Regions from separate parts of the Paenibacillus hodogayensis genome, predicted to be linked through region 4. Evidence: riboswitches for the same ligand, from Rfam matches in the RefSeq annotation. Region 4 holds a riboswitch; each other region holds the start of a gene.
The links. A riboswitch is a leader RNA that binds a small molecule or an ion and turns the genes downstream of it on or off. The one in region 4 is predicted to bind cyclic di-AMP.

Region 1 (8,042 bases), on a different contig from region 4:
CAGGCCGAGCTGAAAGGCCCGAAGCTGTTGAAGCGGGACTATTCGAACCAGTTTTCCATGCAGCTGATGCACAAGGACTTGCGTCTGGCCTCGCAGTTGACCGACCAGCTGCAGCTTACCGCACCGCTGCTCGGCCTGGCCAAAAACGTGTACGAGATGGGCTTGAGCAAAGGTCTCGGCGACCAGGACTTGTCCGCGATCGTGCAGTGCTACGAAGAATGGATGGACAAGAAGATCGAAGCCTGCGACAAGCCGGAAACACATCCCGAGGCGTTGCTTTCCACCCAGGATCTGAACATCGAACGCCGCCGCAGCATACGCGTGCCGATGAATATCCGGCTGCTTCTCTCCGTCTACCAGTGGGAGCAGGAGGGCTCGTTCTCCGGGCAAAATATCGAAGGCACGCTATACGATCTATCCGACAGCGGCCTGCAAGTGACCAGTACGTTTCCGCTCGCCGAGGACATGTTTATCGTGATTCATTTTCCGCAGGAAGCGGATCTGCCCCCGATTACAGCCCGCATCATCCGCGTATTCGCGGACGAAGGTCTGTTCCGGTACGGCTGTATGCTCTCCGGGCTTCCTCCCTACACGCGCATCAAGCTGGAGGAGTACATTCAGGAAAAGCTTCAGGAGCCCGTAATAAAGGAGCAAACGTAATCCGTTACCGTCTTGACGTCCATCTTAAACGTCGCATGCGCCGGTACCTCGAACTGCGTTCCGCCCTCGAACGGCTTCCATTCCGTTTCTCCGGGAAGCAAGGCGAGCAGGCTGCCTGACGTAAACTCCATAATTTCCACCGTATCCGTTGTGAATTCGTAGACGCCCGGCAGCATCAAGCCGAGCGTCTTTTTCGACCCGTCGGCGAACCATACGGTCCGGCTCGTTACGCCTCCGTCAAAGTATACGTTCGCTTTGGTTGCCACGCTGACGTTGTTGAACTGAGACATGGTTTTCGCACTCTCCCTGATTTCGTAGAAATGGAATTGTTAAAAAGAGTCCTTCGCGGACTCTTTTATTTCAGGCTGCCGAGCGCTACTCCGCGATTCGACAGCCTTCTCTATTGGTCAATCGGGCCGAAAGCCTTACAGCAAAGCTTTTACCTTTGCGACGACATTGTCGACCGTAAAGCCGTATTCGGAAATGATTTTGTTCGCCGGAGCGGATGCGCCGAATCTGTCAATGCCCAGCACCGCGCCTCCGTCGCCCACGTAACGGTCCCAGCCGAGCGGATACGCCATTTCTACCGCAAGACGGGCCTTCACGCCGGACGGCAGTACGGACTGCTTGTACTCGTCGGATTGCTTGTCGAACAGCTCCCAGCTCGGCATGCTGACGACGCGCGCGCGCACGCCTTCCTCGGCCAGCTTCGCCTGAGCTTCGACCGCAAGCGATACTTCCGAGCCGGTAGCTAGAATGATGGCTTGGGCTTCTCCGCCTGCCGCTTCGGACACGACGTATGCGCCGCGGTTAATCCCTTCGCGGGCTTTCTCCGCCGTCCCTTCCAGGTTAGGCACGGCTTGACGGGTCAGGACGAGTGCAACCGGACCGTTTTTGTTTTCCAGCGCATAGCGCCAGGCTTGCGTCGTTTCGTTGGCATCGGCCGGACGGAAGACAGTCACGTTCGGAATAATGCGCAAGGCGGCCAACTGCTCGATCGGCTCGTGGGTCGGACCGTCTTCGCCTACGCCGATGCTGTCGTGCGTCAGCACGTACGTAACCGGCAGATCCATAATGGCGGCAAGACGAACAGCCGGACGCAAGTAGTCGGAGAAGACGAAGAACGTGCCGCCGTAAGGCTTGACGCCTTTATGCAGCGCCATCCCGTTCAAAGCCGCTCCCATAGCGAACTCGCGTACGCCGAAGTAGACGTTGCGGCCGCTATAATCGTTCCGGGTCAGCTGCCCGAGCCCCTTCATATGCGTCATCGTCGAAGACTCCAGGTCGGCGGAGCCGCCGATGAATGCAGGTACTTTGGCCGCGAACGCGTTGATGGCATTGCCGGAAGCGTTCCGCGTGCCGATACCTTTATCCGCAGGACTGTAAGTCGGCAGATCGGCGTCCCAGCCTTCCGGCAGCTCGCCGGCAACGGCCGTCTTGAATTGCTGCGCCAGTTCCGGATGCGCTTGCTCGTAGCGGGCGAACAGCTCGTTCCACGCTTGCTCGGCTTGGGCGCCATGCGCTTTCGCGTCGGCGAAATGCGCATACACTTCCGCCGGCACGTGGAAATGCTGATCCTCCGGCCATTCGTACGCTTTTTTGGTCAGCACGACTTCGTCAACGCCAAGCGGGGAGCCGTGCGGTCCGACATGACCGCCCTTGCCGGCTTTGTTCGGGCTGCCGTAACCGATTACGGTTTTGACTTCGATCAGCGACGGGCGCGGATCGTTCTTCGCAGCCAGAACCGCCTGCTCGATGGCAGCAAGATCGTTGCCGTCCTCGACGAGGCTGTAATGCCAATTGTAGCCTTCGAAGCGGGCTTTAACATTTTCCGAGAACGACAAATTCAGCTCGCCGTCAAGGGAGATGTCGTTCGAATCGTACAGCACGACCAGCTTGCCCAGCTGCAAATGGCCGGCCAGCGAAGCGGCTTCGCCGGAGATGCCTTCCATCAGGTCCCCGTCGCCGCAAATAACATATGTATAGTGGTCGATAATATTCAATTGATCGCGATTATAAGTCGCAGCCAGGTGAGCTTCGGCGAGCGCCATGCCCACTGCGCTGGCAAAGCCTTGTCCGAGCGGGCCCGTCGTGGCATCGACGCCTGCCGTGTGGCCGTACTCCGGATGGCCCGGCGTTTTGCTTCCCCACTGCCGGAAGTTTTTCAGCTCGTCCAACGACAAATCGTAGCCGCTCAGATGAAGCAGGCTATACAGCAGCATCGAGCCGTGGCCGGCCGAGAGTACGAACCGGTCGCGATCGATCCATTCCGGATGGTCCGGGCTGTGCTTCATCAGGCGCGCGTATAGGGCGTACCCCATCGGCGCTGCCCCCATCGGCATGCCGGGATGCCCGGAATTCGCTTTTTGCACGGCATCAATAGACAGCGTACGGATCGTATCGATCGCCAACTGGTCGATTGATTTCGTTTGAGACGTCATCGTTCCATTCCTCCCAAAATCGGTATTGCGCATCGCGGTTGTCTACCGGACGCGAACCCTGCTCTTTGTCCAGCGGACACTTGCAGTCGCTTTGCATTATTGTACCATTTGCTTTCGCCGTTTACCACAATCTATGACTGAAAACCGTTCTCAATATTCAATACAAGCCAAACAGCCGAAGGAAACCTTCGGCTGTCGGATTTTTGTTTCAGAATCTGCGAATTAGTTGGCGATAAATTCCTGCACCCATTCGCCGTTATAGTACGCTACGCCGATCTTCGTGAAGTTCGGGCTCATAATATTTTGCCGGTGGCCTTCGCTGTTCATCCATGCATTCATGACTTCCTGCGGATTGCGTTGGCCCTTGGCGATATTCTCTCCTGCATACGAATATTGAATGCCGTAGGACTTCATCATATCGAACGGCGATCCGTAGGTCGGGGACGTATGATCGAAATAGTTATTGTTGTACATGTCTTTCGCTTTGTCCAGCGCCATGTTCGTCAAGGCCGCATCGCTGGCAAGAGGCTTCAGACCGGCTTTTGCGCGCTCCTGGTTAACGAGCGACACGACTTGCTCGGCATAAGCCGATGTCGGAGCATTCTCGTTGCCGGTAGGGGTGCCGCCCGTGCCGGTTCCGTTACCTGTACCGGCCCCCGGACTCGGAACCGTTCCCGTTTCCGTACCGCCTCCGGCTTGTCCGCCGTTCGTCCCGTCGTCTCCGCTTCCTTGATCGGTTCCGGAGCTGCCGTTATGGTCAGCACCGCCGCCTTGCGAACCCGGAATACCGTTCGACATTCCCGGCCATACTATAGTCGTCTTACCTTGCTGGATCGATTGAAGCAGATCGTTCAGAGACAGACCGTTTAGCAAATCGCTCAGCGATTGACCGTTCAGCTTCAGCCCGTTCAAGGACTGAACGTTTAGAGCTTGACCGTTCAAGGACAGTCCGTAGCAATCGGCTATATTTCCATTCGACACACGATCCGCCGACGTGCTGGGTGAAGCGTACGCGGAACCTGTACCGACGATTACGCTTAGGGCGAGTGCTCCGGTCATTACGGTTTTCTTGAAACGCATGTAAAAATCCTCTCCTTGTTTGGGCCTGCGAGGTTAGCTGACGGGTTCGGGTCAAAGAGCAATCCCCCTGCCCTGCGATGGGCTTCACCCCGGAACATTGGGTTCCCCGCGCTTCCGAAGAAGCTTCGGCCTGTTGTTGTATTCCCCATGAAAAAACGGCAAAAGCTTGTTGCGGCCTGCCGTCTCCTCTGCGGTTTCTACATCGTAACATGGCTCTATGGACGGGTCACTGCATAATGTTTTCCATTCGGCCGGGAAGCCTTGCTGCGCATACAAAAAAAGAACATCTTGCGCGTCCGGAAGACGGCGAAAGATGTCCTTATCTTTTCTATGAAAACCGATTCAATTAAACACAACCGTTTTGTTCTGATGGGTTAAAATCCGGTCCTCGGCATGCCATGCGACCGCTCTGGCCAATACGATGCGTTCGATATGCCGGCCGATCCGCTTCAACGCGTCTACGTTGTCGCGATGGCTTACTCGCTGCACGTCCTGCTCGATGATCGGTCCTCCGTCCAGCTCCTCGGTCACGTAATGCGCCGTCGCCCCGATAATTTTCACGCCGCGCGCATAAGCCTGCGCATACGGTTTACCTCCTACGAAGGCCGGCAGGAACGAGTGGTGAATATTAATGATCCGGTTCGGGAAACGCTCGATGAACGTCGGGGAAATGATCTGCATATACCGCGCCAGAACGATCGTATCGACTCCCCCGGTCAACTCCAGCTGCTTCTCCTCCGCTTCACGCTTCGTTTCGGCGGTAACCGGAACGTGATGGTACGGAATACCGAACGTTTCGACCGTCTCCCGCATATCGGGGTGGTTGCTGACGACCATGGCGATATCGGCGTACAAGTCGCCGGATTTCCATTGCCACAGCAGCTCCAGCAGGCAGTGGTCCTCCTTCGAGACGAAGATGGCCAGGCGCTGCTTCCGACCCGCTTGCGTCACCCGCCAGTCCATGGCAAATTCACGGGCAGTCGTCTCGGCAAAATCGCGCTTCAGAGCGGGCAAGCGCTCCTCCAGCTCCGGAAGATCGAATTCCAGCCGAATGAAAAACAGTCCGCCCTCCGGGTCCATCGTATACTGGTCCGACTGGACGATATTCGCCCCGTGCCGGGATAAGAATTGCGAAACGCCCGCGACGATTCCCGGGCGGTCCGGGCAAGAGATCAGCATCCTCGCCCTCTCGCGATGACGGTCGGAACGGGGATGATTCGTTGGTGTAACCAATGGACTCATAATGGCTTCTCGTTCCTCTCTCTCTTCTCCGCTTGTTTCTTGATCAAGCTGCCCGCCGATCAGACTGAGGCCAACAGCTCCTTGCCGGCAAACCATGCCGTAATGCGATGGTTGATCTGCTCCTCGCTCAGGTCGGGGAACAAACGGCTTTCCTCTACCATATCGTACAGCCGTTCCATCGGCTCGCGCGGGTCGGCCTTCTTCGCCTTTGCATCGTTCTTCAGAACGTCCCAGGTAGACAAAATAAATTCGCGGTGATCGATCTCCTGCTTGCCGAAATAATGATGCAGCCGATCCAGATGATCGAGGAAATCCCCTCCGAAGCGCCCGTTCAAATCTCCGCGCAGCAGGGCAATTTCCGCTTCGTACATCGGACGGACGGTTTTGTCCTCTTTGCCGATCCACGGCGTTTCCAAAATCATCGGCAAATGCTGCAGACTGTCGTGGTGCACGATATAGTTCATCGCTTTGTAGCCGATCAGCCCCGCGCCGACCGGAGCATGGCGGTCTTTGCCGGCCCCGCGGACGTTTTTGCTATCGTTTAGATGGATAACGGCCAGCCTGTCCAATCCGACCGTTTTGTCGAAATGATCCAATACGCCGTCGAAATCGTTCACGATGTCGTAACCGGCATCGTGCACGTGACAGGTGTCCAGACAGACGGTCAACCGCTTGTTGTCCTCGACCTTGTCCATAATCTGCGCCAGCTCCTCGAACGAACGGCCGATCTCCGAGCCCTTGCCTGCCATCGTTTCCAGCGCAATGTTGACGTTCGTGTCCTTCGTGCCGCGAAGTACTTCGTTCAGCCCTTCGGCGATGCGGGCAATGCCGTATTCGGCGTCCTTGTCCGTGTAAGCGCCCGGATGAAGCACGATATTGCGCACACCGAGATAGTCCGTGCGGCGGATCTCTTCCTGTAGGAAGCGGACGGCCAGCTCGAACGTATCTTCTTTATACGAGCCCAAATTGATAATATAAGGGGCATGAACGACGATTTCACCGATGCCGTTTTGCTCCATAAGAGCTCTGCCTTCCTCGATATATTGCTCCTCGATCGGTTTGCGTCTGGTGTTTTGGGGCGCTCCGGTATAGATCATAAACGTGCTGGAGCCATACATGGCGGCTTCCTGCGCCGCATTCAGCAGCCCCTTGTCGGAAAAAGAGACGTGCGAGCCTATTTTCAACATCGTCTTCGACTCCTTTGCTTGTACTTCCCTTTATTGTACTAAGAAACTTCAAATAAATCTAGGAATGCGGTATAATTCCAGTAACACCAGCCGGACAAGGAGAATGAATCATGCCTTCGCAAAGTTTCATGCTGTTTTTGCTGTTTTGGGGCTTCGTGCTGCTCGCCTTTATGTCCATTGGCGGATTTTTCATGTTCCGCAAGTTCATGAAGGTGCTGCCGAAGGCCGACGGCAAGTCGAAGCTCGATTGGCAAAATCATTATGTCGATGCGTCCCGTCATCTGTGGACGGATGCCTCCAAGGCGTTTCTGGAGAAGCTCGTGTCTCCGGTCCCCGGCGCGTTCCGCGATATTGCCCGCCATTCCATTGCCGCCCGCATCGGACAGGTCGCTCTGGAGAAGGGCGCGCCTGAAGTGACCGAGCAGCTGTGCATCGAAGGATATATTCTGGCCACGCCGAAGCGCGATTACAAAAGCCTCGTGTCGTTTCTCGACAAGAACGGCATCGATTATAGCCCTTACAAGCATTTGCTGCACTAGAGCGCTTGCCGTACGCCTAAAACGAAGCAGCCCCTCATTCGAACGTCGAATGGGGGGCTTTTTCAACAGGATGCCTTACGCGCCGGCGAAATTTTCTAGTAAGGGGCGTCGGCGACAACCCGGATCCGTATAGGTGCCGATTCCACCGTCGTTCCGTCCAGCGATACCTCCGCCCGGATATCCGCCTCTCCGATGGCAGACCCGGTTGCTCGGCCGTACACGTCCACCGATACCGTTTGCGGATCGCTCGACGTGTAACGGATCGTCGCCGCGCCAAGATTCGCTTGCTTGCCGTTCGCAAGCAAGCCTTCCAGCCCCATTACGGCAGAACCGTGCAAGGGAAGTGCGGATGCATATGTGCTGATCGTGACGGACTGCAGTTTAACCGGAAGCCGGTAGAGGTCCTTGCCTTTCGAGAAAGCGTAATAGATGCTCCCATCTTTCCCCAATGCGCTAAAATCCGCCTTCGGAACCAATTGCTCGAACTCCAGCGTATCGGGATCAATGACCGTAATCGACAGCCCGATCGTCGTGTATAAATACCCGTCATCCCCGACATACAGCTCGAAGGGACGGTAAGCGCCAAGATTGTCCAAGTTCGGCGAGTAGAGCGTGCGGCTCTTGACCACATCCAGTGTAACCGGATCGAGCGCGAAGATGGCGCTTCCCGTCACTCCCCACAGCAGCCCGTCCGGACCGAAGGCCAAATTGCCGATAAGCGGCGGCTGGTGGCCGGGCAGATCCAAGGAACGCTCCATGATTTTCCGTTCGCCGGCCACATCCCATATGACCAGTTTACCTTGCGCCTCTGTGGGCTCTATGCCCAGTCCTCCGCGAATGGAGGTGCTTCCGTACAATTTCCCGTCCCGATAAGCCAATCCCGTAATGCTTTG
Region 2 (8,042 bases), on a different contig from region 4:
CCTTGGGGCTTGAGACGGGTCTTTCAACTCGAAGATGACATTCAAACCGTTCTGGTTTGAGTGTCATTTTTTTTACGCTACAGAGAAGTTTTCTTTTTGGCATAAAGAGCTGCTCGAAGCCGGCGAGGCGGGTTTTTGAGAGGTTTGCGGCGGTTGGTAGTGTTCGAAAGAACGTTATTTGTTCCGAAAGAGTCTCGTTTTGCAGGAATAGTGTTCCTTCTGGTATTACCGAGCGGTTCAGAGCCAGCGAGGCGGGTTTTTAGTGGCTTGCGGCGGTTGGTAGTGTTCGAAAGAACCTTATTTGTTTCGAAAGAGTCTCGTTTTACAGGAATAGTGTTCCTTCTGGCATTACCGAGCGGTCCAGAGCCAGCGAGGCGGGTTTTTGGGGGTCTGCGGCAGTTGGTAGTGTTCGAAAGAACCTTATCTGTTCCGAAAGAGTCTCGTTTAGCAGGAATAGTGTTCCTTCTGGCATTACCGAGCGGTCCAGAGCCAGCGAGGCGGGTTTTTGGGGGCTTGCGGCGGTTGGTAGTGTTCGAAAGAACCTTAATTGTTCCGAGAGAGTCTCGTTTAGCAGGAATAGTGTTCCTTCTGGCATTACCGAGCGGTCCAGAGCCAGCGAGGCAGGTTTTTGGGGGCTTGCGGCGGTTGGTAGTGTTCGAAAGAACCTTAATTGTTCCGAGAGAGTCTCGTTTAAAAGGAATAGTGTTCCTTCTGGCATTACCGAGCGGTCCAGAGCGAGCGAGGCGGGTTTTTGGGGGCTTGAGTGGTGTGGTAGTGTTCGAAAGAACCTTAATTGTTCCGAGAGAGTCTCGTTTTGCAGGAATAGTGCTCCTTCTGGCATTAACGGGCAGTCCAGAGCGAGCGAAGCGGGCTTATGAGAGGTTTGCGGCCCGTTCCGGCGTTCGTGCTCTTCCACTATTTGGCGAGAAGCCGGTAGCTGCAAGTCCGGCAGAGGCGGGGTGAACCAGGGCGCTCGGGTGACACAACTGCACTCCTGCCGGAACGGCGGGTCGCTGGAGACGGTCTAGACGGCTCCGCGTGGACAACCGGGCTCCGCGTGGACAACCGGGCTCCGCGTGGACAACCGGGCTCCGCGTGGACAACCGGGCTCCGCGTGGACAACCGGGCTCCGCGTGGACAACCGCGGCTCCGCTTGGAGGACCGTGCTCCACTTGGACAACCGCGGTTCCGCTTGGACAACAACCGGATTCGTGCGATAATGGCGTAAGACTCTCAAGGGCAAAGGGAAATCGGCCCGAATCGCAGCGCAAAGGAAGGGTTTGACATTATGGAACGCGCAGCTTCGCTTGCAACCTTTCTTGGAGGCTTGCAGTGGTTGTTTTTTATGTTTGCCAACACCGTTGTTATTCCATTGTCGATCGGAGCGGCATTCCAATTGCCGGATGCGGAGGTGGCAGCGGCGATGCAGAGGGCGTTCGTGCTGACGGGAGCGGCCAGCGCCCTGCAGGCACTAATCGGCCATCGCTATCCGCTGATGGAAGGGCATTCGGGCATGTGGTGGGGGATGCTGCTCGGCATGGCCGGCTCCGCGCCGTCGCTTGGACTGTCGCTTGGCGAGATGGGCGGGGCGTTGGCGCTGGGCCTCATCGCCTCCGGCGTGCTTACGTTTGTCATCGGGGCGGCCGGATTCGGTCATAAGCTTGCCCGCTTGTTTGGCCCGGTCGTGACATGCGTGTATTTGTTTTTGCTGGCGCTGCAGTTGACGCTCATCTTCTTCAAGGGCATGCTCGGCTATACGCCCGGCCATCCCGTCTCCGTTCCGGTGCTCCTCCTGTCCATGCTGGCGGCGTTGGTCGTACTGCTCGTGCAGGCGGGCAAAGGGTCGCTGCGCAACTATGCCGTCCTCGTCGGCATAGCCGCAGGCTGGATCGCGTACGCGGCATGGCTTGGCGAGCCGGGTGGAAGTAATGCCGCGGCAGGAGGGGCGGGAGCGTCATTTGTAAGCTGGTTCCCGTGGGGCATGCCGCATATGGAATGGGGCATTTTCCTGACTGCCCTCGTGACTGGCCTGCTGAATTGCTCGAATCATCTGGCCGCTTTGAGCGGTGCCGACGAGCTGTACGGACGGCGTTCGGAGGCGAAGCGGTACCGCAGCGGATTTATGGTAACCGGCGGCTTTACGATCGCAGGCGGGGCGCTCGGTCTTGTGCCGTATGCCCCATACTCCTCGACGCTCGGCTTCTTGCAAACGACGGGCCTGCTCAAACGGGGTCCGTTCCTGCTCGGAGCGGCAATGTTTATCGTAATCGGACTCGTGCCCCCGCTCGGGGAGCATTTGTCGGCGATGCCGATGACCGTGGCGCAGGCGGTGTTGTTCGTCGCCTATTGGCCGCTGTTCGGCTCCGCTCTGCGAGCAGCGTCGAAGCTGACGCTGACGAATGGGGTGGTAACCCGTCTGGCCGGTCCGGTCGTGCTCGGCGTATCCTTGATGAACGTGCCGGCGGAGGCGTTCCTGGAGCTGCCGCCGTTCATCCGGCCGCTGATCGGCAACGGGCTGTTGATGGGGGTGCTAGTGGCTGTCGTGGCGGAAAATGTGTTCGTGCGCCGCCCGAAGTCGGCTGCTCCGCCGCAAACGGACGCCGCGGAGTGACGGGAAGAATACGAATCAAAGAAAAGCAGGCCGTCGGCGGTGTCCGATGGCCTGCTTCGTTTGGTGCGTAGTGCAATATCCCGGTTTCGGGCCGATGCGACAGGCCACGGAGCGACAGGGCGAGGAGACTCTGCGGAGCGAGGCTTCAACCGCGGGCGGTAAGACGGCGTGCCCTCTGCTGGGGCATATCCGGCAGCTCGTTGACCGAAACGACGTCGGCCGTTTTTTTCTTCGGCTTCGCCCAGTACCGCTCGTTGCCGGGCAGGTCGTCGAACCAGGAAGCATCCTTCGGGCAGTCGAGCGCCATGAAGGTGCCATACCGGTTATCGCGCGACTGATGATATTTCAAGTAAGCTTTGCCGTCCTCGATCGCCAATATCTCGATCTTGCCCGAGGTGTGGCTCATCGACAGCCGGACGCGCTTGCCGAGACCGGACGTGCGGGCCTTCGCTTCCTCGACGATCCGGTAAGCTTCCTCCAGCGTGAGGACGAAATCGCGGTTGCCGGCCACCGGGCGGTTGATGAAAAAATAATACGGGGTGACGCCGGCCCACGACAGCTGGTCCAGCAGCTCGCCCAGCACGGCCGGATCGTCGTTGATGCCGCGCAGCACCGGCGTCTGATTGACGACGATGGCGCCGGCCTCGTGCAGCGCCTCGAAGCCCCGCTTCGCCTCCGGCGTAATTTCCCGCGGATGGTTAATATGCGCCATGACATAGATGCGCCTTTCCGCGCTGGAAAATTCACGTATCGTAGCAAGCAGCTCCTTATCCTCATAAATGCGCATCGGATTGAATACCGGGAGCTTCGAGCCGAGCCGGATAATTTTCACATGCTCCATCGCCCGCAGTCTTTCGAAGATCGAACGCAGCTTCGGAGTAGCCAGAATGAGACTGTCGCCGCCGGTAAGCAGCACGTTGTTGATCTCCGGATGTCGGGAGATGTACTCCAGCCCGGGCTCCACGTCGGACAGCGCCTCTTTGACGTCGTTGCGAAACAGACGCTTGCGGAAGCAGTACCGGCAATAGGCGCCGCACACTTCGGAGACGATCAAGAGAGCGGTCGTGCGGTATTTGTGCTGGCACCCGGGCACGACGTAGTTCGTATCCTCGTCGGAAGCGTCCCAGCGGCCGTACTCCTGCAACTCCCCTTCGTTCGGAATGACCAGCTTGCGGATCGGATCGTTCGGGTCGGTCCAGTCGATCAAATTCAGGTAATAGTCGTTGACGCGAAATACGAATTTCTCCGTAATTGCCTTGAGCCTTTTCCGTTCCGTCTCCGGAATCTCCGTCAATTTGTCGATATCGGTCATGTACTTCGGCTGTGCCAATGCGCATACCTCCCATTTCCTCTGGTTTGATCTATGTGATCCGCCGAATCGCCGTTCCGTCTCCGGTTTCAAGCGGACCGGACAGACGACTCGAAGGGTAAAGCGCTCTATTTAAAAATATAAATAATGGATGATTTTGAATTTTAAGGATTTAATGAAGACGAAAAAAAGCCCGCAAGCATCCAGGGGCGCATATCCCCTGTAGGCTAGGGCCTTTTAAAGACAGAAAAAGACCCTGGTAGCGGGTCAAAATCGCGATATATGCATTGACCCATCTGCTGCTGACGAGGTTAGCTGTCGGACTCGGGAAAGATGGTTCCCTACGACGGTCTGCCTGACGCAAACCGTTGATTCGCCCCTGAAGAGTGGTTCCCCCGCTTTCCGATTACGATAATCGGAAATTAAGCGTACTGAAATTGTATATAACGACGGTACGGAAGTCAAGGGGAAATGTAAAAAAACGGGATCGCCAGCCGTTGGTCCGCCGCGCGGTTTCCTCCGCGCTTCGTCCGGGAGGGCGCAAGCGGGAGGGGCCGTACGTACGTTTATTTGATGCCGGAATGGATGAAGCTGTTCATAAACTGCCTTTGGAAAAGCAGGAAGGTGACCAGTAGCGGCGTAATGACGAGCAGCGTCGCCGCGCTGACCTCGGTCCACTGCGCCCCGATCTCGAACGACTGCGCGAAGATGGCGAGTCCGACGGTCAGAGGACGGTTCTGTACGGAGTTGGTCACGATAAGCGGCCACAGGAAGTTGTTCCAGTGGTAGCTGACGGAGACGAGTCCGAAGGCGATGTAGGACGGACGGGCGAGGGGGAAATATATTTTCCACATAATCTGCCATTTCGAAAAACCTTCTACGCGGGCCGCTTCGTCAAGCTCCGGCGGAATCGTCTTGAACATTTGACGCAGGAGGAATATGCCGAAAGCCGAAGCGAAGTAGGGCATCATGATGCCGAGCTTCGTATCCAGCAGCGACAGCTCCTTGAGCACGTTGTAGTTGGGAAAGATGAGCACGTCTGCCGGGATCATGATCTGTACGAGAAACAGCAGGAACACGATGTTTTTCCAGCGGAACTCGACCCGGGCGAACGCGAACGCCGCCATCGTGGCCGTGACCATCTGCACGGCGAACACGCACGCGACGATCAGCACGGTGTTGACGTAATATTGCGCGAACGGAGCCGCCGCCCACACTACCGCGAAGTTGTCGAACGTAAAATCAAGCGAGAACGAAGGGGACAGCGCAAGCTGCTTCGGCCGGAAGGCGGTCAACACCACCCACAGCAGCGGGACGAACCAGAGCGCGGCAAGCGCAAGCAGCAGCCATCGGCCGATATTCCACGATTTCAACCGCATAAGCACGCCTTTCTTCCCGTAGGGAGAGTTAATTGTAATGAATCTTCTTGTCGAGCCCGAAGAAATTGAGCGCCGCGAACAGCAGCAGCACCGCGATCATCACGACGGTGAGCGTGGACGCCATCCCTTGGTCCCAGAAGCTGAAGGCCGATTCGTAGATATAATACAAGAGCAGGTTGCTGGCATTGTTCGGTCCGCCCTTCGTCATGACGAGCAGATGATCGACCAGCTTGAACGAATTCGTCAGCGCCACGATCGAGACAAACAGCGTCGTCGGCATCAATAGCGGGAAAGTAATTTTGCGGAACACCGTCCACCGGCCAACCCCGTCGACCTGAGCGGATTCGTACAGATCGGGCGAAATATTTTGCAGCCCGGCCAAATAAAAAATCATAAAATAACCGGCTTCCTTCCAGATCATCATGGCGATCATGGCCCACATGACGTAAGTCGGGGAGCCCAGCCAGTTGATCTCGTTCATACCGAGCGCGGTCATCGCCCGGCTCAGCAGGCCGTATTTGGGCGTGTACATGAACAGCCAGATGTTGGCGACCGCGATCATCGGCACCATGGACGGGTAGAAAAACGCCGTACGCATGAAGCCCGTGCCGCGCAGCGCCTTGTTGGCAAAGACGGCCATCAGCAGGGCGAGAGCAAGCGAGGTCGGCACCGTGCCGAGCGCAAAGAGCAGGTTGTTGATCATCACTTTGGCGAACACTTCGTCCGCGAGCAGCGCCCTATAATTGTCGAGACCGATAAAGAAAGGCTCGGGCGAAGCCAGATCCGCCTGATAGAAGCTGAGCCGGACCGTTTTGAAGATCGGATAAAAGGTGAACAGAAACAGGAAGATCAGGGAGGGCAGCAGCAGCAGCCAGGCAAACAAGCCCGACTTCCAGCGCCCGAACGTTCTGACGTTCACTGGGAAACCCCCTTGGCTATCGTGATGCGGAAGCAGGAGGGGGCGGAGGCGCGCCAGGCTGCAAACGATCGCAGCGGCTGCCCCGGCCCCCGGCTTTCCGCGTAGTGTTACTTGTTGAAAGGCGCGAGCGCCTTATCCGCTTCTTCCTGCGCTTTCTTGAGCGCTTCCGCCGGCGTTGCGCCGTCCGTCAGCACCGCTTGCACCTGATCGCTGATCGCTTTGGTTACTTTGCCGTTGTTATGCGTCGACAGCTCGGCCGAAGCGTACTGGAGCTGGTCGCGGGCGACGAGCGCTTGCGGGAATTCGGCGACGTACTTTTTCATCCGCTCGGTCTCGTAGGCCGACTTCTTGACGGCGACGTAGCCGGTGTCGATGCTCCATTGCGCGGCGCGCTCCGTTTCGGTCATGAACTTGACGAATTCCCAAGCCGCTTCCTGCTTTTTCTTGTCGATATCCTTGAAAATATAGAAGTTGCCGCCGCCTGTCGGGCTGCCGAAGCTTTTGTTTTTGGGCAGGTAGCCGACGCCGAAATCGAACTTGGCATTTTTCTTGACGTTGGACAAATTGCCGGTCGTGTGATACATCATCGCCGTCTTGCCTTCGAGGAAGTCGGAAGGGACCGTACCCCACTCGGTTACGCCTTGAGGCATGACTTTGTCCTTCATTGCCAGATCGGACCAGTATTGCAGGCCTTCGATATTTTCCGGGGTGTTGAACATGACCTTTTTGCCGTCCTCGGTCATCAGGTTTTTGCCGTTTTGCAGGGCGAACGTCTGCAGCATCCAGTAGGCGAAGCCGGACACCGGTATTTCCAGTCCCCATACGCCGTCTTTGGTCAGCTTCTTGGCGTAGTCGCGCATCTCGGTCCACGTTTGCGGCGCCTTCTCCGGATCCAGTCCGGCCGCTTTAAACATAGCTTTGTTGTAGTACAGGACGATCGTGCTGCGTTGGAACGGGATGCTGTACGTTTTGCCGCCGGTTTGAGAGTTGGCCATGAAGGACGGGTAGAAGTCGGACAAATAATTGTTGCCCTCTTTGGCGATAAAATCGTCAAGCGGGACAATCGCGTTCATATCGAGCAGGCTGAACAGCTCCGTGGAGAGCAGCACGGCGACATCCGGCGGCGTTTTGCTCTGCACTCCGGCCTGCGTCTTGACGGTCGTATCGGCATAGCTGCCGGTGTAGACGGGCTTGACGGTAATGTTCGGATGGAGCTTCGTAAATTCTTGGGCCATGCCTTCGATCGTCGCGGTAAGAGGTCCGCCTACGGCGATCGGATAGTAGAAGGTCAGCTCGACCTTCTCGTCTTTTTTGGCCGGTTCTGTCGTGGCCGAGCCGGCTGGCGCGGGCGTCGGCGCGTTTGCGGTACCGTTGGCCGCGGGTTTGGCGCAGGCTGTCAGCATGGCGGAACTCAACGCGAGACAGATTAGGGTGGTCTTTAAGGAACGCATTCGGATTCTCCCTTTCGGATCGTGGATTGGATTGCTTCCCGGCTCGTCCGGCGCAGTCCGGCTTGGATGGACCGGACTGGCTCGGATCGGCTCGAGCGGTTTGAATCACTAGACTCATAAGACTCACTTGACTCGTTTCGCTTACTGCACTAGCTCCGGCTTTGCGCCAGTTCCATGAATTGCTCCAGCGTATGCCACACGTAATCGGGCCGAATCGGCGAAAGCTCGGCGTCGCGGGCCGACGTGACGCCGGTAAGCACCAGGGCGGTATACAGCCCGTTGTCGGAGCCGAACAAAATATCCGTCTCCAGCCGGTCGCCGATCATCAGACACCGGTCGCCCCGCAGTCCGCTCCATTCCAGCACCTTGGCGG
Region 3 (8,042 bases), on a different contig from region 4:
TGCACTGCTACTCGGGAAGCTGGGAGACGGCCAAGCTATGCCTCGATATGAATTTCTACATCTCATTCGGCGGGCCGATCACGTTCAAAAACGCGCGCCAGCCGAAGGAAGTGCTGACTCAGGTGCCGCTCGACCGGTTGCTCATCGAGACGGATGCGCCTTATTTAACGCCTCACCCGCACCGCGGCAAACGCAATGAGACCGGGTATGTCCGTCTGGTCGCCGAAGCGGCCGCGGAGCTCAAAGGCGTCACGCTCGAGGAGATTGCGGCGATTACTTCGGATAACGCGACGCGGCTGTTCGGCATGCCGGCTCTTTAATAGAAATTTAATTGAAATTTAAAGTCCCCGTCCCGTTGGCCGGCGTCCTTTGTAGGCGCCAATCCGAGGGAGCGGGGACTTTTATTTGTACCGATCAGGCTGACCTTTTAGCGGCTCCGCGGCGAAAAGCAAAAGCAATTGCGATCCCGATTAGCGGCAGGGCCAGCAGCCAAGGAGTGAAGACGGCCGGCCGGCATAACGGAAGCGCGAGCACCAACGCAAGAGCCAACTGGACGGCGAAGGAAACGCGAACGGCGGATTTCTGCCGCAGTGCTGCAGGAAGCGGGTACAGCGCCGGCCAGACCGAATGGCGGTGAAACTGGTGAAGCGAGCCGAGCTGTACGCCTGTCACCACCTGGAACAATACGTAAACGGCGGCGAACAGCAGCGGACCTTCCACGGCGAGCAGGATGGCGAGCGCGACGAGCGACAGTCTCAAGACGATGCCGAACAGCTCGGAGCGGAGCAGGGTCAGCCAATACAAGTAGCGGAAAGCTTCGCTGCTGCGAAACGGGACGCGCGCGGCCAACCGGGACAAGGCACGTCTTGGTTTTACGCGGTTCGGCAGCTCGTCCACATCGATGAACATATGGAAAAAGAGCAGCAGATTCGTGCGGTGCCCGGCCTCGACGAGCCGCAAATAGGGCCAGTTTACTTTCAGCCTGCGCGAAGCGGCCGCCCAGCCGCCCATAATGGCGAACGATGCAGCGAAGCTGCCGATTCCGGCTATCCAGCCGTACCGGTAAAGCGCGTACACGATGCCGAAGCTGCCTATCCAGCGCGCGAAACGGAACAAGGTTCGGTAGCCCGAACGTACAAAGCTATTCTCCATCCAGCTTCCGAGCAGATTGGCGAATTTCAGAGCCAATGCTAATAGGGCGAGCCCGAGAAGGGGCAGCGCTCCGTCGCCTGCGCCGTGCCGGTAGAGAGGCATGGCGGCCGATAACGCAAACAATACCGCGAACGCTTGCATGGCAAAGCTGTACAGCAGCGCATTGCGGAAATAAACGCCCATCTTCGCCTCCATCGGGAGCAGGAATACAAGATCGGCCTCGCGCAGCAGCGTCCGGATTGGGCTTAAGGCGATAAACGGCGTCAGCCAGCACGTGATGACGAGCATATAGGGGAACGTCTCCGGTAGTTGGATCAGCGCCTTGCCGTACATATAGGAGGAAGCGATGAACACGATCATCATGAACATGAACAAACCGCTTCGCCCGGCGTAAATCGTATACCGGGCTACGATGCGCAGATGGGCGGAGAGACGCTCCTTCCAGATCGCCGCCGCCGGGTTCATGAAGCGCCGCCTTTCACCAGGGTGTAGAACAGCTCGTCCAGGGTCGATTCCGGACCGCTCCCGGGTACCTGGGAGCGCAAATTCGACAGCGCTCCCTGTGCGGCGATTCTTCCCCGGTGCAGCACGATAAACCGGTCGCAATACGTTTCCAGCGTGGACAAAATGTGCGAGCTGATCAGGAAGGAGGCGCCTTGGCGCTTGCGCTCGACCATTAATTCGAGTAGCGAGCGAATGCCTAGCGGGTCCAGTCCGAGAAAAGGCTCATCGATAATATAGAGAGGAGGTTCAGTGAGAAAGGCGTTCATAATCATTACCTTCTGCCGCATCCCTTTCGACAGCGTCTGCGGGAATGAATCCAGCTTGTTCGTCATGTCGAATTGTCCTGCCAGAACGGCGGATTTTTGCTCGAATTGCGCGGAATCGAGGCCGTATGCCATCGACGTCATCCGCAGATGCTCGCGGATGGTCAATTCCTCATACAATTCCGGCGATTCGGGCACGTAGGCAAATGAGCTGCGGTACGTTTCCGCGGATTGCCCGGCTTCTCGACCCAAGATGCGAACCGACCCTTCGTGAGGAGCAAGAAGACCCAAAATATGTTTAATGGTTGTACTTTTTCCAGCTCCATTCAGTCCGATTAGCCCGATCATCTCTCCGGGACCGACCGAAAAATCAATCTCGCGAATGATCGGACGATTCCAAATATATCCACCTGAAAGCCCCTTCACCTCGAGTATGGTTTCCATCTTTTCCCTCCAATTTTGGTTGCGTTTTTCACTCCATCATACCATTTTTGGCTGAAAAACAGCATCTCGGACAAGATGTTTTTACTAAAATGGCTATATATCTCAAGACATAGAGGTATATGACGAAGAAAAACAGGGATTTGTTGCAAGAAAAAACGGAATAAAAGCATTTTTTTCGGCTTTTCGCGAAAATAAGGACTTTTCATCCTCTTTACAGCTTTTTCATAAGGCTTTAATATTACGATCATAATGATTCGAAATTGAATACCGCCATCGACTTACTATCGCTGAATTTCCAAATGGGAATCGGGGGAACCAAGTTTACATGGGGTGAATTTCGAGGCAGCCGTCCGCCCGGCTTGTCTCGGATAGGGCGACTCTCTTGCCCGAACCCGTCAGCTAACCTCGTAAGCGTGAAGAGAGAGGCACGATTGTCGGGCAACGAAGCGCCATCCTTGACTGGGATGAGCATTCGGTTATATGCCGCGAGAAGAGTACCTCTTCCATGCGGCTTTTATTTTCGACATGTTCGAAAATAATCCTGTACGGACTAATTAGGCATAAGTCGTCATAAACATAGCCCCAACATGCAACAGCCGATGGCAAGCATCGAATCATCCAAAAATTGAAACCAGGCCGCGTCAATCCAGTCATGCGTAACACTCGACCGCGAGAACTGATGAAGGAGGACCGCATAAGTGGGCGCTATTCCAAACGGAAACACCCATGTAAAACGATCATCCAGCATGTCTTTCGCAATGCGATGGAAGCATGAAAACTTGCGTTTGATTTCACTAGGCGCTTTGTTTTCGATCGTGATGGCAGTTATGTTTGCACTGCTTTTGTATGGTACGTCAATCAAAAAGGTGGATCTGGTCGTCAATGGGGAGCAGAAGCAGATCAAGACGAGACAAGCGACATTGTCTGCCTTCCTCGACGAACAACACATATCCGTAAGCACGCACGACCGCGTATCGGCCGTGTTGGAGACGAAGCTCAGACATGGGGCAACGTATACCGTCACGCATGCCATTCCCGTCCAATTGACCGCTGACGGCAAGACGGAAACGCGCTACACCGTAGCCAAGACCGTTGCGGGGGCGTTGGAGGAACTGAGCGTAGACCTAGGGGAGCTCGATAAATTGACTCCCGCCAAGGAAGAAGCTTTGGCGGCCAATACACCCATTCAGATTGTACGGGTGCAGAAGCTGCTGGAAAACCAGACCGAGTCGATTCCGTTCGATACGGTCAAGACCAACGATCCAAACTTGCTCAAAGGCAAGGAACAGGTCGTAACGGAAGGCAAGGAAGGCATTCTTGCCAAGAAGATCGAGAAGGTGTACGAGGACGGCCAGCTCGTGGCCGAGAACGTCGTCGATACGAAGGTCGAGCAGGAGCAGATCGACCAGATCGTGGCGCTAGGCACGAAAAACCCGGTCGTCGTATTGTCCGCCGCTTCGCCGGATATCGAGGAAGTGACCAAGGGCGGCGTCAAGTTCGCGTATAAACAAATTATTAGTAACGTCACGTTGACGGCCTACTCCGTCGATGCCGCTTCGACAGGCAAAACGAGCGAGCATCCGCAATACGGCATGACGTTTTCGGGAACGAAAGTCAGCGAAGGGCGAACCATCGCTGTCGATCCTAAAGTCATCCCGATCGGCTGGTGGGTATATATCGAAGGAATCGGTTTCCGTCGGGCAGAAGATACTGGTAGCGCTATCAAAGGCAACATTATCGACGTTTATTTCGACAGCTCCGATTATGCCAAACGATTCGGCCTAAAGCGCGGTTATAAAGTATACGTAATCGGCAAGGAAAAGCCGTCCGTCAACTAGTCGTGTCATTTTGGCTTTAGGAAGGAAGGCTCTGTTCGTTATTACCCGGATTGCGGTTGCGTGTAACAGCGCAGTCCGGTATATTGTAAATAAAGTGATCGACGCAAAAGAAGAGGGGCGCCCTCTTCTTTTTGTTCGTCTTCAGGGAAAGGAACGAAACGTCACATGATCCGAGAAATTATCGTCGTCGAAGGACGGGACGATACGGTAGCCATCCGTCGTGCGGTAGAGGCGGAGACGATCGAAACGGGCGGCTCGGCCATCAATGAGCAGGTGCTGCAGCGTATCGCCATGGCGCAGGAGCGACGGGGCGTCATCGTGTTCACCGATCCCGACCATGCCGGCGAGCGTATCCGCAAAATAATCGCGGCTCGCGTGCCAGGCTGTAAGCATGCTTTCGTGTCCCGCGAGGAAGCGATGCGCAAAGCGGACATCGGGGTAGAAAACGCTTCGCCGGAGGCGATCGTCAAGGCGCTGGCCAACGTACGCACGGATGTCGGCGAGGACGCTCTCGGAGAGCCGGACATAACGATGGACGATCTGATGGCCGCAGGCTTGCTCGTGCATCCTCAGGCGGCTGCGCGCAGGCTCGAGATGGGCAAGCTGCTCGGCATCGGCTATTGCAACGGAAAGCAATTTTACAAGAGATGCCGGATGTTTCGCATCGGGCACGAAGAATTCGCCAAGGCGTATGAACAAATGACCGCCTTGCAGGAGGGAGGAGACAAGCAATGAACGAACATCCGACAGCCGACGTCGCAACGCCGAGGCGTACGCAGGATATCATCCGCAAGCACGGGTTTACGTTGAAAAAGAGCCTGGGCCAAAATTTTCTGACCGATCTGAACATTCTGAACAAAATTGCTTCGGCGGCCAAGCTGGACGACACGAAGGGCGTGCTGGAGATCGGTCCCGGTATCGGAGCGCTGACCCAACAGCTGGCCAAGGCGGCGGGCAAGGTCGTCGCGGTAGAGATCGACGGAAGGCTGCTGCCGATTCTCGAGGAGACGCTCCAGCCGTATCCGCATGCCACGGTCGTTCACGGAGACGTGCTGAAGTTGGATCTGGACGAGCTATGGGCCCGGCACTTTGCCGGCTGCTCCGGCGTCAGCGTGGTGGCCAATCTGCCCTACTACGTAACGACCCCGATCATGATGAAGCTGCTGGAACAGAAGCTCCCGCTCGAATATATCGTCGTCATGATCCAACGGGAAGTGGCCGAGCGGATGGCTGCCAAGCCGGGGGGCAAAGAATACGGCAGTCTGAGCATCGCGGTGCAATATTATGCCGAGCCGGACGTGGTCGCCATTGTGCCGCCTACCGTGTTCATCCCTCAGCCCAACGTGGATTCGGCCGTGATCCGTCTGAAGCTGCGGCAGACGCCTGCCGTTCATGTGGAGGACGAGGCTTTGTTCTTCGAGGTCGTGCATGCCTGCTTTGCCCAGCGGCGCAAGACGCTGTCCAACAATCTGCTTGCCGGCCTATTCGATAAAGCGTCCAAGCCCGCCATGGAAAGCATATTGGCCGAATGCGGCATCGATCCGGTTCGGCGCGGCGAAACGCTCGGAATCGACGAATACGCGCGACTAGCCAACGCCATATTGGCATACCGCAAACAGCTCCGATAATACGCACCAAACGCCTACCTCGCCCATAGGATAGTCGAGGGAGGCGATACGGAGTATGAAGCAAGGAGAACTGGTCGTTCGAAAGTCCTATGGCGGAGACGTCATTTTTAAAATTGCCGCGCTCGACGTGCAGCGCGCGGTGCTCAAAGGCGTCGATTTCCGGCTGTTGGCCGATTCGCCCGTCGCGGATTTGCAGCCGGCGCAGGACGCCCGGCCGCTCCAGCAGCAGTATTCGCAGATGAAAGTCAACGAGTCGCTGCGCGAGCTGGCGCGCTACCGGCTGTGGCAGCGGGAGAAGCAGCAGACTCAGCTTGGCGGCGAGCAGCATATGCCCCATGCCTACTTCGAGATACCCGGCAAGGTGCTGCACCTGGACGGCGACCCGATGTATTTGCGCAAAAGCATGGCATTGTACGAGGAATTCCGCGTTCCGGCGGAAGGATATTTCGTCACCGAAGCGAATATGAGCCAGGCGCTGTACCGGCTGCTGCCGGAGGTACGGCCGGACATTGTCGTCATTACCGGACACGACGGGATTTTGAAACATATGAAGGACAAGGACATAAACGACCTGAACATTTATAAGAACTCGCACAACTTCATCAATGCGGTTCACGCTTCACGTCAGTATGACCGCAACCTGGATTCGCTCACCGTCATTGCCGGGGCGTGCCAGTCCCATTTCGAAGCGCTGCTGAAGTCCGGGGCAAACTTTGCAAGCTCCCCCGGAAGGGTGCTGATTCACGCGCTCGATCCGTCCTGCATCGCCATCAAGGCGGCCTTTACGTCCGTGAAGGACACCGTCAGCATCGTCGATGTCATCCGCAACACGATCAGCGGCTTCGAGGGCGTCGGAGGCGTCGAGACGCGGGGGAGCTACCGGCTTGGACTGCCGAGATTACAAACACCAGCAACATCCTGAAAAGTGCCGAAAGGTGCTTTTTTCTTTTTTGCCGTCAAAATGGATAAAATATGAACATTATGTGAATGTTACGGAGGAGAATGGCCTAAAAATCGAAAAAAAGGCAGTAGAAAGGGCATTGACAGTAAGTTTGGTTCACTGATATAATATTTAGTTTGATTTGACATACTACCTCTGGATGGGTTATAATAGACAAGGAAAGAGGTGGTAGTTGACAATGGCAAAAAATGCGCTGTTGGAAATTAAACGCAGTTTGGAAGCCCACGTCGGGCAGAAGATCATGTTGCGGGCTAACGGAGGCCGTCGGAAAACGATCGAGCGTTCCGGTGTGTTGGAAGAAACCTACCCTTCTGTCTTTATCGTCAAGCTGGACCAGGACCAAAACGCGTTTAAGCGTGTTTCCTACAGCTACGCGGATATTTTGACCGAGTCGGTCGAAGTAACCGTATGTCAGGACGAAGGACAAGTCCGTATCACCTATATTCAGCATTAACCTCATACAGCGTAACCGGCGGCGAAACGAATCGTTTCGCCGCTTTTTTCACATAATACGAACAATTCGCCTATGAAGGAGGTGCATGCAGAATGAGTCGTCGCAGACGAGGAATGATGTCCGAGACGTTCAAGGACGAGCTGGCTAAAGATCTGGGCTTCTACGATACGGTGCAGCGGGAAGGCTGGGGAGGCATCCGGGCCAAGGACGCCGGCAATATGGTAAAGCGGGCGATCCAGCTCGCCGAGCAGCAGCTCTCCAATTCGTCTTCCCCCCGTCGATAGCCGATACGGGTAAAGAGCTTCACTTCAAGCTAAAGCGGCTTCGCGCCGTTTTAGCTTTTCGTTTGCCTGTTTGATATAATATGGAATTAGTTATCGCTTCGGTAAAGGTTGTGGACTATGAAAATATACGAGAAGGCGCCGGCGAAAATCAATTTGCTGCTCGACGTGCTGCGCAAGAGAGACGACGGCTATCATGAAGTGGAAATGATCATGACGATGATCGACCTTGCCGACCGTCTGGAGATGCAGGAGCTTCCGCGGGATACGATCATCATAGCCAGCCAGGCGGGATACATCCCGCTCGACGAGAAGAATCTGGCGTTTCAAGCGGCCAGGCTGATTAAAGAACGGTACGACGTCCGGAGCGGCGTCTATATTCATTTGGATAAGCGAATCCCTGTCGCGGCTGGGCTGGCCGGAGGGAGCAGCGATGCGGCTGCGGCTCTGCGCGGCCTGAACCGGCTGTGGAGGCTCAATATCCCCGTTCCGGAGCTTCAGGCGCTTGGAGCGGAGC
Region 4 (8,042 bases):
CTTGCAGAGCAGCATTGCTCGATACCCGTATCGACGCGTCCGCTGTAGCGATGCCCCGGTTCGTCGCAGCCGTGGTCGTCACAACAGCGGTACCGACCGACAAAGCCGTAACGGTTCCCTCCGCGCTTATCGCCGCAACGGCCGGCGCACTGCTGACATAGGTAACGCCGGTAACGGTGACCGGCGTGCCATCCGACATGGAAACATACGGCCGGATGGAGGCCGTCTCCCCGACGGTCAGTCCCGTCTTTGCCGGCGCGGCGGCAAGCAACACCTTGGGCTCTACCGGCGTCAAAATCAGCTCGCTCGCATACATGCTGTAGTTATCCCCCACAGTCGCCGATCGGTTTCGCCCGGTAACCGTAAACGTAACAGTATGGTTTCCGGCTTCCAAATAACGTTCGGCCAGTACGACGACCGGACCGAACCGGCTGCCCGGATCGTAAAAGTCGTACGTCCCCGCAGTTGTCCCGTCGATCGCGATTTGGCCGATGCCGGCGCTGAAATACAAATACCCTTTAAAAGAAATGCTATAAGTCCCCGTCTTGGCAACGGCAAACTGGAACGAGCGGGATTGCCCGACCGCTCTCGCTCCGATTGCCGCGCCGTAGGCGGCGTTGCGGGTCGTCACCGGCGGCGCGGTCAAAACGCCCAGCGCGGTCAAGTTCCCCGTCCCTGAAAACGCATCCAAAAACCGGTATACGACCGGCTCGTCCGCTGTTTCGGCCGATACCTTCGTCGGCGGAAGCAGCCCGATCAGCAGCACGAACGACACAATCGCGCTGATCCACGGGACAAAACGCCTATCCCGGCAAACCTGATGAACGGACAATCGTCTGGAACTCAATCAATTCACTCCTTCTTGAGAACGGATTGGATGCAAGAACGCATCGTTTCGTCAGTATAAAGGAGTGCCGAAGGAAAGCACATGGACATTTGATACGAGAATTTGGACAAATTTGCCCTATTTTGGATTAGATTTGATCAATACAAGTATTAAACATGTTATTATTAAGTCATGCTACCATTCGTTCGTTGGGAGGTTCAGAATGGACACGATGTATATGCCCGATATGGATACCGCCTTCCGGGTATACCAGACCCATCTGCGCGTGACGAAGCCTCATTGGTCGAGACCTCTGCACGATCATACGGTTTTTGAGATGAACTACTTGATCGATGGCATTCAGGACGTGCTTGTCGCCAACGATAAGATGACGATGCAGGCCGGGGACGTACTGCTTATTCCGCCTGGCGTTCCCCATCGCGTAACCGATACGAGAAACACGGAAGCGACGTATTTTGCGCTGCACTTTGATGTGGAGGACTATCCGTTCCGGGCCGCCTTGAGCAGGCATCGCTGCAGGCTGTACCGCCGGGGCTCCGAGGCGGAGCGGGTCATTCGCGATCCGCTGGTCTGCCTGATCGATACGATCCGGCAGGCGTACGACTCGAATCCGGCTCAGCCGTCCCACCGCATGAAGCTGGTTTCCCAGTTGTTTGCCGTATTTGCCGCGCTCGGGGACGCGGAGGAGCCGGTTCCTTCCGTCAACAATCCCGGAGAGGCAGGACAGCGGCTTGCCCGAAGGATGGCCGAGATGATCGAGGAAAGCGTCCGGTCGGCCGACGGGAGAAGCGCAACCGCGGTGGAGCACAGCATCGCGCGCATATCCGAGAAGCTCGGATACAGCCCCTCCTACTGCGCGCGTCTGTTCCGCCAAACATTCGGCCGCTCCCCGCGTCAGCACTGGACCCATGCAACGCTTCACCGCGCCCGCCTGGAGCTGCTCGATCCGGACCAGCCGCTCGAACGGATCGCCGCGAAACTCGGCTTTCAGGACGGCGCGCATTTCAGCAAACAGTTCAAACGCTGGACCGGCTGCTCGCCGAGCGAATATCGCCAAAACCGGCATAGCCTGTAAGAACCGTTTGACCGTGCCGGACGGAGAACAGGAACAGAGCGAACGCGTCCGGCGCGACAGTCGTTTCGTCAGTTGCCGGCCAGCTCTTCCTCGAACGATTCGATCTGCTTGTTCGTGCCGATGATGACCATGACATCGCGTTCGTTCAACACATCGGCTGCGGCCGGAGCGATGATGATGCCGCTGCTTTTGTTGATCGCCACGACGCTGCAGCCGTATTTGGCCCGCGGGTCGAGCTTCTGCAGCGAGACGCCGTTCAGCTTCTGCGGCACCGACAGCTCGGCGATCGTGTATTCCTTCGACAGCTCGATATAGTCGAGCAGATTCGGGTTGGCCAATTGATGCGCCACTCGTATGCCCATATCGCGCTCGGGGTAGATGATCCGGTCTACGCCAAGCCGCTCCAGCACTTTGCCGTGCAGCTCGGTCAACGCTTTGGCCACTACCTTCTTCACGCCGAGATCCTTAAGCAGAATGGCCGTCATGATGCTGGCCTGAATATCGTTGCCGATTGCGACAATGGCACAGTCAAAATTGCGTATCCCGATCGAGCGGAGCGTCTCTTCTTCCGTGGAATCAGCCACGATGGCATGCGTCAGCACATCGGACATTTCCTCTACGGTCTCTTCATCGCGGTCGATGCCGAGCACCTCCAGATCCTGATTGACCAGCTCCTTCGCCAGACTGGAGCCGAACCTGCCCAGACCGATTACGGCAAATTGTTTCATTTTCATCGAGAAATTCTCCTAACCGATTATGATTTTGCCTTCCGGGTGCCGGTACAGCTCCTTGTCCGGTTTCGGCTGCAGGGCGTACGCCAGCGTGATCGGGCCGAGACGGCCGGCGAACATCGTCAGCATAATGATGCACTTTCCGACGAGGGTCAAATCCGGCGTCAGCCCCATCGACAAGCCGACCGTGCCGAACGCCGAAGTGACCTCGAACAGAATCATCAGAAACGGATGATCCTCCGTCGTGGACAGCACCATCGCCACCACGATTACGAGGATAATCGCGAATAAGGTGAGCGTAATCGCTTTATAAATACGGTCTTTGGCCAGACGGTAATGAAACAGCACGATGTCTTCCTTGCCTCGCATCATCGCCACCATCGCTCCGATCAGCGTCGTGAACGTCGTCGTTTTGATACCGCCGCCGGTCGAGCCCGGAGACGCCCCGATAAACATCAGCATGATGATAAAAAACTGCGTCGCCTGCCGCAGCCCGGCGATATCGACCGTATTGGCCCCGGCCGTGCGCGGCGTGATCGCCTGGAAGAAGGCGGCCAGCACTTTGCCCGAGCCGTCCAGCGCGCCGAGCGTGCGCGGATTCGTATATTCGAACAGGAAAATGACGATGGCCCCGAACACAATCAGGAAAGCGGTCATGCTCAGCACGACTTTCGTATGGAGGGACAGCTTGCGCCTGTTGCGGTATTCCATCACCTCGGCCATGACGATAAACCCGATGCCGCCGAGTACGATGAGCGCCATGGCCACCGCGTTCACCAGAACGTCGTCGGCATAAGGGACTAGGCTGCGGAATTGGCCGAACAAATCGAAGCCGGCATTATTGAACATCGATACGGCGTGGAATACGCCCAAATAAATCGCCCGCCCCGGGGAAAAATCGAACGACCAGCGAATGGCGAACAATGCGGCGGCGGTCAGCTCGATGACCAGCGAATAGACAAGCACCTTGCGGATGAGCCGCACGATGCCTTCCATGGAGCCCTGATTCAGCGCCTCCTGCAAGATGAGCCGTTCCCGCAGCGAAATCCGCTTGCCCAGCACGAGCGCGATCAAGGTGGACATCGTCATAAAGCCGAGACCGCCGACCTGAATAAGCGCCATAATGACCACTTGGCCGAAGACGGAAAAATAAGTGCCGGTATCGACCACGACCAAGCCGGTCACGCAGGTGGCCGATGTCGCCGTGAACAAGGCGTCCGCGAAGCGGAGTCCTTGTCCGTTCGCCGACGATATGGGCAAGGACAGCAGCACGCCGCCAAGAACAATAATGAGCGCGAATCCGATGACAAGAAATTGCGGAGGCGTGAGACGGCCCAGCAGCGATTTTCGTTTCAAGGGCGATTTCTCCTCGTCGGATGATGGGAACAGGCAGCGGGCGTCACAATCGGCGTCCTGCTGCGGCGACTCCGTTTCGCCGAACGAGCGGAGCGAAAGCGCGCCGGAGGGTCGCGTTTTTTTATGGGAACAACAAAAAAAGACACTGGAATCCCAATGCCGTTGGCGGTGTGGTTTCCTGACTGGAGCCTACGAGGTTAGCTGACGGATTCGGGTCGTTAGGCACCCTATTCGCGGCGGCGACGGCCACCGGCGAAATTCACCCCTACAAAAAATGGTTCCCCCGTTTTCATAAAGAAATTCGGCTCGATATGGTGGTTTGTAGCTGACGAAGTGATTATAATCCCGCAGCGTTCAGAGCACAAAGCCGCAATTTCAGGATAATCGCTGTAAAAACAGGAGATCGGGCAAATTAAGCGCGCTGTCGGGCCATTTTCGTTGTCCCGTATACGCATTGCTCCGTTTCCCGGCGTAAAGCCCGTTTCGGAGGAGCGTTCGGGGGCCGCGGGCAAAGTGGCAATTGCCCATAAAGTGTGATACGGTAGAAAAAAAGAGGGGGGCTGGCATGCGACGCTCGCAATCTTCCTTGCTCGGGACTTTGGCCATTATCGGAATTTTGCTGTTTATCGCTACGAACGTCTGGCCGTCCTTGTCCGGAGCGAAGGATAAAGCCGTTATCAACGAGACGCGCCCCGCCGTCACGAAGCATGCCGCCATCTCCGCAGCCGAAGACTACACGGCCCGCCTGAACGGCAACACCAAGGTCCGCGGGACGATAGCCATCTACCAGTCCGACAAGCTGCTAAGCGGCTATGTGCAAAAAAACGGCCTGGTGCACGGCTATAAGGACCATTTTGCCGAAAACGTACCGATCGATTTCTATCGGGTCGAGCTTGCCGCCGAAGGCAAAACCGTTTACAAGGTCGACGTCAATATGACGAACGGCTCCGTGCTCGGCTGGCAAAAGCGCAGCAGCGGCAGCGCGCCTTCCGTACGCGATGGCCGCCTCATCGCGGAGACGTACTTGCAGCAAGCGGGCATTCCGCTTGAAGGGCTGCAAATGCTCATTCCGAACACTACGAAGCCGTACCAATTCGCTTTCGAGCACCGCGGCGTGAAGCTCGGCGAGGCGAAGCTGCGGGAGATCGTGGAAATCCGGGACGGCGAGGTGACGGCTTATCGCAAAGAGCTGCTGGTGCCGAAAAGCCACACCGACTGGGTCGGAAAGCAGGACCGGGCCGCTTCGACGATGACCCGGTGGAATATGATCGTTTCGGTCATCATGGGCATGGCGGCGATCGCGCTGATGATCACGAGGCGCAAGCAGATCGCTTTCGTCCGCGGTCTTTGGCTGACTTTCACGTTTCTGGTGCTGTATTGGATCAATAATTGGAATATGCTGCCGGCGTTCAAATCGCTGGAGACGGACACGATCGATCCGTTTCTGGCAAGCGATACGACGGGCGGTATGATGATCTTGATGAATATCGTCGTGGCGGTGATGGGCGCCGTCGGCTACTTTTCCTTGGCGGCCGGTCAGCCCCTCTGGCAGGATCGCGGCTTGCATCTGTGGCCGAGATGGCGAGAGGACGGATTCGGCGAGGACGTACTCGCCGGAATGAAGCGCGGCTACTTGCTGGCCTGCTTCCTGCTTGGCTTGCAGTCGCTGCTGTTCTTCATCGCCGAGCAGCGGTTCGACATGTGGGCGGTCAACGATCCGTCCGGGTCGATGTATAACCTGCTCAAACCCGAGCTATTTCCGCTAATGGCATGGACGGCGGCTATCTCCGAGGAAGCGATATACCGGTTTTTCGGCATCGCGCTGTTCCGCAGGCTGCTGCCGAGCACGTTTTTGGCCGTCCTCGTGCCGAGTATGATCTGGGCGTTCAGTCATACGCAATATCCGATCTACCCGGTGTATACCCGGTTTATCGAGGTGACCGTGCTCGGCGTCGTATTCGGCTACGCCTTCCTGAAATTCGGCTTCGCCACCGTCCTGTTCGCGCACGCCATCATGGACAGCCTGCTGATGAGCCTTTCCTTGATGAACATGGGCGGATTCGACGATGTCGCGCTCGGCTTGTTCTACATCATCCTGCCCGCCATCGTCGCGTGGACGATCTGGCGGCTGCACCGCAACTTCCGGGGGAGACGAAGTATCCATGCGCCGCCGGGCTGACCGATAACGCCCGTACCGTGACCATGGCGGCTTTGCGGCTAATAAACCTGTCGGGTCAACCTATTCTTAAAACAAAAAACCAGTCCAGACACAAGGAGTGTCAGACTGGTTTTTTGCTTTTATCCGAGCGCTGGCCTCGAAGAACGCGCCGAAAAGCCCGGGAGCTACATCCTGCCCCGGGCCAATCGTTCTGTTTCCATTTCATGGGGCAATCAATCCGCCGAAGCGTCCGGTCCTTGCAGGGCGGACAAAATGTCCCGCGCCAGCTTGTCCCCGATCCCGATCGGGCGGAAGTCCTCCACGGCGGCTTCCTTGATTTTTTTCAACGAGCCGAAATGCTTCAGCAGCTGCTTGCGCCGTTTCTCTCCGATACCCGGTATGGCGTCAAGCTGGGAGGCGACCATCGATTTGGCCCGCGTCTCGCGGTGGAACGTGATCGCGAAACGGTGCACCTCCTCCTGAATGCGCTGGAGCAAATAAAATTCCTGGCTGTCCCGCGGCAGCGGCACGATTTCTGGCGGATCGCCCATCATGAGCTGCGCCGTCTTATGCTTCGCGTCCTTGACGAGACCGCAAACCGGGATATACAGTCCCAGCTCGTTCTCCAGCACATCGAGAGCGGCCCCGATCTGCCCCTTCCCGCCGTCGATAACGATCAGGTCCGGCATCGGCAGCTGTTCCTTCAGCACGCGCTCGTACCGGCGGCGGACGACCTCGCGCATCGTCTCGTAATCGTCGGGCCCTTGCACCGTGCGGATTTTGTACTTGCGGTATTCCTTTCGGTCCGGCTTGCCGTCGACGAACACGACCATCGCCGATACCGGGTCCGTGCCTTGGATGTTCGAGTTGTCGAATGCCTCGATGCGGCGGATCGTGCCGGTGCCGATCCATTCGCCGAGACTTTCCACCGCCTTCACCGTACGCTCCTCGTCCCGCTCGATCAGCCGGAACTTCTCCTCGAGAGCGACCCGGGCGTTATCGCACGCCATGCCGACCAATTGCTTCTTCCGCCCGCGACGCGGGTGATGCACCTTGATCTTCAGCCAAGCCTCCAGCGATTCGGCCACCTCGTCGTCGGTCGTCCGTTCCTTGGCGAGCGGATCGGCCGCAACCGCTGCGTCGGCGACGGCAAGCTCGCCTTCCGTTGGCAACGAGGCAGCCGTCGAGACGGTTTCGTGCGGTACAATACCGGTTGCCGAATCGGTCGGCGATACCAATACTTCGGCAGCCTCCGACTCCGCTGCCACAGCCGCAAGCGGCTCATCGAGCCCGTCGAGCGAAGCCGCCGCCTGCAACCGGGCATCGGCTTGCGTCCGTCCGGAGCGTTCTTCCACCGACGGCAGGAAGATCTCCTTCGGCATAGCCGGGTTTTCGCTGTAATATTGCGTTACGAACGTAATGAAATCTTCGTATTCGTCGCCGTAATACGGAAAAAGCGACACGTGACGCTCGATCATTTTGCCATGGCGCATGTACAGGATTTGCACGCACATCCAGCCTTTATCCACCGTATAGCCGAATACGTCGCGGTCGACCGCATCCGCCATGTTGATCGTCTGCTTCTCCATCACCGCGTTGATGTTGACGATCTGGTCGCGCAGCTCCTTCGCCCGCTCGAAATTCAGCTCCTCGGCAGCAGCCTCCATCTTGCGAATCAGCTCGTCCTTGATCGCCTCGTGGCCCCCGTTCAGGAAGCGGGCAATCTCCGTGACCATGCGCTCGTACTCGCCGGCCGGCACTTCGAATTCGCACGGAGCCACGCATTGCCCGAGATGATAATACAGGCAGACGCGGTCAGGCAGCGTCCGGCACTTGCGCAGCGGGTACAGCCGGTCGAGCAGCTTCTTCGTCTGC

Region 1: it holds a riboswitch for cyclic di-AMP, as region 4 does, so the genes downstream of both, ABD796_RS08045 (CAP domain-containing protein) here and ABD796_RS22720 (TrkH family potassium uptake protein) in region 4, are expected to answer to the same signal.
Region 2: it holds a riboswitch for cyclic di-AMP, as region 4 does, so the genes downstream of both, ABD796_RS01305 (KamA family radical SAM protein) here and ABD796_RS22720 (TrkH family potassium uptake protein) in region 4, are expected to answer to the same signal.
Region 3: it holds a riboswitch for cyclic di-AMP, as region 4 does, so the genes downstream of both, ABD796_RS30250 (resuscitation-promoting factor) here and ABD796_RS22720 (TrkH family potassium uptake protein) in region 4, are expected to answer to the same signal.

The regions. Positions count from the first base shown of each region.
Region 1 covers NZ_BAAAYO010000002.1:583,042-591,083, forward strand. The annotation lists gene ABD796_RS08030 (NAD(P)-binding domain-containing protein) at 1-660, shown strand, start outside; gene ppnP (pyrimidine/purine nucleoside phosphorylase) at 630-950, opposite strand; gene tkt (transketolase) at 1,086-3,101, opposite strand; gene ABD796_RS08045 (CAP domain-containing protein) at 3,324-4,181, opposite strand; cyclic di-AMP (ydaO/yuaA leader) riboswitch at 4,189-4,322, opposite strand; gene purU (formyltetrahydrofolate deformylase) at 4,524-5,423, opposite strand; gene ABD796_RS08055 (deoxyribonuclease IV) at 5,483-6,610, opposite strand; gene ABD796_RS08060 (DUF2621 domain-containing protein) at 6,721-7,149, shown strand; gene ABD796_RS08065 (hypothetical protein) at 7,245-8,042, opposite strand, start outside.
Region 2 covers NZ_BAAAYO010000001.1:336,712-344,753, reverse strand. The annotation lists gene ABD796_RS01310 (uracil/xanthine transporter) at 1,289-2,611, shown strand; gene ABD796_RS01305 (KamA family radical SAM protein) at 2,757-3,941, opposite strand; cyclic di-AMP (ydaO/yuaA leader) riboswitch at 4,206-4,359, opposite strand; gene ABD796_RS01300 (carbohydrate ABC transporter permease) at 4,487-5,299, opposite strand; gene ABD796_RS01295 (carbohydrate ABC transporter permease) at 5,328-6,218, opposite strand; gene ABD796_RS01290 (ABC transporter substrate-binding protein) at 6,326-7,669, opposite strand; gene ABD796_RS01285 (HAD-IIA family hydrolase) at 7,819-8,042, opposite strand, start outside.
Region 3 covers NZ_BAAAYO010000015.1:49,181-57,222, reverse strand. The annotation lists gene ABD796_RS30265 (TatD family hydrolase) at 1-320, shown strand, start outside; gene ABD796_RS30260 (ABC transporter permease) at 415-1,617, opposite strand; gene ABD796_RS30255 (ABC transporter ATP-binding protein) at 1,614-2,363, opposite strand; cyclic di-AMP (ydaO/yuaA leader) riboswitch at 2,639-2,791, shown strand; gene ABD796_RS30250 (resuscitation-promoting factor) at 3,143-4,201, shown strand; gene rnmV (ribonuclease M5) at 4,367-4,936, shown strand; gene rsmA (16S rRNA (adenine(1518)-N(6)/adenine(1519)-N(6))-dimethyltransferase RsmA) at 4,933-5,829, shown strand; gene yabG (sporulation peptidase YabG) at 5,885-6,751, shown strand; gene veg (biofilm formation stimulator Veg) at 6,969-7,244, shown strand; gene ABD796_RS30225 (small, acid-soluble spore protein, alpha/beta type) at 7,337-7,528, shown strand; gene ispE (4-(cytidine 5'-diphospho)-2-C-methyl-D-erythritol kinase) at 7,646-8,042, shown strand, end outside.
Region 4 covers NZ_BAAAYO010000010.1:871,403-879,444, forward strand. The annotation lists gene ABD796_RS22705 (heparinase II/III domain-containing protein) at 1-847, opposite strand, end outside; gene ABD796_RS22710 (AraC family transcriptional regulator) at 1,050-1,922, shown strand; gene ABD796_RS22715 (potassium channel family protein) at 1,991-2,656, opposite strand; gene ABD796_RS22720 (TrkH family potassium uptake protein) at 2,669-4,009, opposite strand; cyclic di-AMP (ydaO/yuaA leader) riboswitch at 4,181-4,326, opposite strand; gene ABD796_RS22725 (CPBP family intramembrane glutamic endopeptidase) at 4,575-6,188, shown strand; gene uvrC (excinuclease ABC subunit UvrC) at 6,401-8,042, opposite strand, start outside.